Regions from separate parts of the Bradyrhizobium sp. ORS 285 genome, predicted to be linked through region 1. Evidence: predicted binding sites of a transcription regulator. Region 1 holds the regulator's gene; the other holds the start of a gene.
The links. Region 1 encodes LexA, which represses DNA repair genes until DNA is damaged. Its sites were predicted from a motif close to TGTTCNNNNTGTGTTCNG; they were not measured.
Positions count from the first base shown of each region.

Region 2: a site for LexA is predicted at 955-972, ahead of BRAD285_RS27100 (ribonuclease T2). Genes of this name have one in related genera too.

Region 1 covers NZ_LT859959.1:3,213,018-3,215,215, forward strand. Annotated here, with positions in the region: gene BRAD285_RS14430 (ComEC/Rec2 family competence protein) at 1-172, shown strand, start outside; gene BRAD285_RS14435 (hypothetical protein) at 288-728, opposite strand; gene lexA (transcriptional repressor LexA) at 1,031-1,729, opposite strand; gene glp (gephyrin-like molybdotransferase Glp) at 1,933-2,198, opposite strand, start outside.
Region 2 covers NZ_LT859959.1:6,022,980-6,025,177, forward strand. Annotated here, with positions in the region: gene BRAD285_RS27090 (hypothetical protein) at 1-240, opposite strand, end outside; gene BRAD285_RS27095 (hypothetical protein) at 409-873, shown strand; gene BRAD285_RS27100 (ribonuclease T2) at 1,014-1,718, shown strand; gene BRAD285_RS27105 (23S rRNA (adenine(2030)-N(6))-methyltransferase RlmJ) at 1,917-2,198, shown strand, end outside.

The DNA.
Region 1 (2,198 bases):
CCAGGGCCGCGGCTTCGCCGTCACGCCTGTCCGCGCCGCAGGCTCCGACCGCCCATGGGCGCCGGCACCGCCTGATGCGACCGAGTTCGAACCGACATTGGTGCCGCGCGCGCCCGCGTCGCGCGTTCAGGATGCGACGCCGCCAGAGTCGGAGCAGGGCGTCGACGATTAGTTCGGTGGATCGCTCATTGCTGCGCGACGGCCCTCGGCACCGGCAGATGCCGGCCGAGAGCCGCCGCGATGTTGGCGCGCGATCCGAGGAATGCGATCAGTTGGCGATCAGATCGTCAGGTGATGCTGATGCGCCGGATCGATGGGGTCTGCGCCGCCGGCCGCTCCTCTGCCTGCTCGGGACGGTGCTCGCCGGGCTGCTTGGTGACGGGCAATTGCAGCACCGTCACGCGCTGGCCCTCGCAGAGCTGTGTCACCAGGACGTGGCGGCCGTCGGCGAACTCGATCGCGTCGTGATGGCGATCGGGAATGTGCTTCTCGATGGTGTTGAACTTGGCGACGCGCTCGCGGATGGTCCGCGTCCACAGCCAGCGGCTGTCGTAGCGGACGTCCTCGGCGAAGGCGAGCTCGGTGCCGGGCAGCATGCACACCGCAACGGTCGGCTCGCTTTCCAGCGCGAAGCCGCGGGTTGCAGTGCCGCGGAACGTCGTCGAGATCAGCGTCTCGCCGACTTTGGCGGGACGGGAGGCAACGGCATGGAGGCTGTAGTCACACATCGGATCGCTCCTCGTTCAGAGATAGCTGACCCACGCTCCCCCCGGACAGGCGCAGGCCTCTATCAGAGTGGACATCGAGGAGAATGTTAGCGCGCGCTTCGCGGCAATTCTGCGCTGATCTTCATCGCGTGCAGCCGCTGACGATCACAAGCGTTTGAGCATGCCGCGCTGCACATCATAGGGTGCGCTCGCGTGTGACTTGTTTTTGAGCTACGCGCGAAGCTCGTTCGCGCTTAGCCGACCGATTGTGCATCTCGCGATGCTAACCGCGGTGCATCACCGCGACTGCGCGGCGTGCGCGATCAGTACTTGCGATACAGCCCGACCAGCTTGCCCTGGATCTTCACCCGGTTGGGCGGCAGGATGCGCACCTCATAGGCGGTATTGGCCGGCTCGAGCGCGATCGATGCGCCGCGGCGGCGGAAGCGCTTCAGGGTGGCTTCCTCATCGTCGATCAGCGCCACCACGATATCGCCGGTGTCGGCGGTCTCGTTGCGCTGGATCAGCGCCATGTCGCCGTCGAGGATGCCGGCGTCGACCATCGAATCGCCGCGCACCTCCAGCGCATAGTGATCGCCATTGCCGAGCATGTCGGCCGGCACGCTGATGGTGTGGCTGCGCGTCTGCAGCGCCTCGATCGGCGTACCCGCGGCGATGCGGCCCATCACCGGCACCGCCACCGGGCGCTCGCCATCATCAAGCGCCGGTGTCGACGTGCGAACCTTGCCGAGATTGCCCTCGATCACCGACGGCGTGAAGCCGCGGCGGTTGCCGGCGGCCTGCGACAGCTCGGGCAGCTTGATGACCTCGATGGCGCGGGCGCGATTGGGCAGCCGGCGGATGAAGCCGCGCTCCTCCAGGGCGGTGATCAGGCGGTGAATGCCGGACTTCGAACGCAGGTCGAGCGCGTCCTTCATCTCGTCGAAGGACGGCGGCACGCCGGCTTCCTTGAGCCGTTCGTTGATGAACCGCAGAAGTTCGTACTGTTTGCGCGTCAGCATCTCGACCTGGTCCCCGGTTTGATGTCGTCCGACTCGCGAGCTCCTCGATCGGAGCTCCTCATCTCTCTGCGAGCCGGACGAGCGTCTTCGCGTCGTTCCGCAACATACTAAAAACAAATCATGAACGGACACTATATGTTCGATGTGTGTTCCGCAATCCTAAAAATATGATGAACGGACCGGGCTTTGCCGGGGGACGCGGCTCAGTTCGGCAGCCGCAGGATCTCGCAGGGGCTTCCCGCAGGGGCCTTTGGCGCAAAGGCGGGACGAATGACGAGTGCCTGCGAGAGCGCGAGATTGCCGAGCAGCGACGAATCCTGCTGCGTCACAGGGGTCGCGACCAGCGTGCCGTCGGCGCGCTCCTCGAGCTGCGCGCGCAGATAGTCCTCGCGCGAATCATTGGCGCCGAGCTCGCGGCCGAGCAGGGCGGTCTCGCGCGGCAGCAGCGCCTCGCGGCCGAGCAGGCTGC
Region 2 (2,198 bases), 2.8 Mb from region 1:
ATAGCCGCCGTAGCGCGCGTCGACAGCCTTGAACTTCGCGACCTTGCCGTAGGAGGCGCAATGGTCGACCGCGAGCTGGCGCGCGTCGGTGGTCTGGGCCAGCTGATAGGAAATGATGCCGCCGGTGTCGTTGCCCTTGAAGGCCGGCACCACGTCGGCCTGGGCGGCCGCGGCGGTCAGCAACGTTCCCAAGGCCACCAGGCCTGCAGTCTTCACGAATCCGGCCTTGAGCGTCCGCATTGCATTCTCCTTGCGCTGGCCTGCCATTCTAAAGGTCCTGTCCGGCCAAGAAAAGAACACCGCTCATCGGTTAACAGGACTAATCGTGGAGTGTTGCCGCGTTGCACTTGACCTCCTGTGGCCGCCGCGGCACGGTCCACGCTCCCGGATCAGCCTTTCGGACGGCCCATGCGCGACTTCAGCTCCTCGATCAAGACATTCGGCGCCGCCTGCGGCGCGTTGGTTGCCGCCCTGGTCGCGACGGCCCCGGCGCATGCCGCCAATCCGCTCGAGCTGAACTTCTGGCTGTCGGGGCCCAAATATGAAGGCCGGGTCGCCCCCTGCGAGGCAGCCATCCCGACCATCGTCAGCCGATTCCAGGAGAAGGAAAGCACCTTCTGGAATTCGTCGCTGCAGATCACCGGCGTCGCCAATGTCCATGAGATCGCCTTCCGTCCCTGGCAGTCCGACAACATTCCGCGCCGCTTCTGCACCGGCAGCGTGATGATCAGCGACGGCAAGGCGCGCACCGTCAATTTCTCGATCATCGAGGACGGCGGCTTCGCCGGTTATGACCAGGGTGTCGAATTCTGCGTCGTCGGCCTGGACCGCAACTGGGCGTTCAATCCGGCCTGCCGCGCCGCCAAGCCCTGATTCGGCAATCGCCGTTCAAGGCAGATTGGTCTGAACCCATCCTCCGAACATGCGATGTGGCTGCCTCCGGGCAGCCATTTTTGTTCTTGAAATGTTCCGAAGTGCTGGTAGGCTCCCGCCATTGTCCGGGGGAGTTCGCCATGTTCGATTGCCTGCGCCGACCTGCCGTCTTCTTTGCCAGAACGATCGTCTGCCTGACCCTGCTGATCGGCGCGCTCGCCATAAGGCCGGCCGACGCGCAGGACCGCCGCCAGAACGCGCCGGGTGCATTCGACTTTTACGTACTGTCGCTGTCCTGGTCGCCGTCGTTCTGCGCCGAGGCCGAGGAGCGCGGCGGCCGGGGCAGCCGCTCACAGCAATGCAGCGGCCGGCCCTACTCCTTCGTCGTGCACGGGCTGTGGCCGCAATATGAGACCGGCTATCCGGAATATTGCGAGCAGCCGGCGCCGCGCCTGCCGCGCAACATCATGACCTCGATGCTCGATCTGATGCCGGCGCCGGGCCTGATCTACAACGAGTGGGACAAGCACGGCACCTGCGCCGGCCTGTCGGCGAAGGCCTATTTCGAGGCGATTCGCAAAGCCCGCGCCGCCATCAAGATCCCGCCGGAATTCCTCGATCTGTCGGAAGCGAAGACGGTATCTCCGGCCGCGATCGAGGAAGCCTTCATCAAGGCCAACCCCAAGCTGACGACCTCAAGCATTGCCGTGACCTGCAATCGCACCCGGCTGAGCGAAGTGCGGATCTGCCTCTCCAAGGACCTGGAGTTCCGCAGCTGTGACGAGGTCGACCGCCAGGCCTGCCGCCGCGATGAGGTCAACATGCCGCCGGTGCGCGGCGGCTAAGCATGATCCGGAAAAGTGCGCAGCGGTTTTCCGAAAAGATCATGCGCAAACAATAACCTAAAGTGCGATGACGATTCATCCTGATCTCATCGCGCTTTAGAAGCTCCAGCGGCTCGGCCGCAGGTCCGGTTCGATCGCCGGCGGCGGACGACAACGACGGGGTACCCTTTTGGCGCGGAACGGCGTAACTCCGGCGGCATGAACTACCGACACGCCTTTCATGCCGGCGGCTTCGCCGACGTCATCAAGCACATCGTGCTGACGCGCATCCTGATCTATTTGCAGGAGAAGCCGGCGGCATTCCGGGTGATCGATACCCATGCCGGCGCCGGTCTCTATGACCTTACCGGCGACGAGGCGACGCGCAGCGGCGAGTACCTCACCGGCATCGCGCGGCTGCTACAGGCGCGTCTGTCGGACGAAGCCTATGCACTGCTTCAACCATATCTCGACGTCGTCCGATCGTTCAATCCGAAGGCC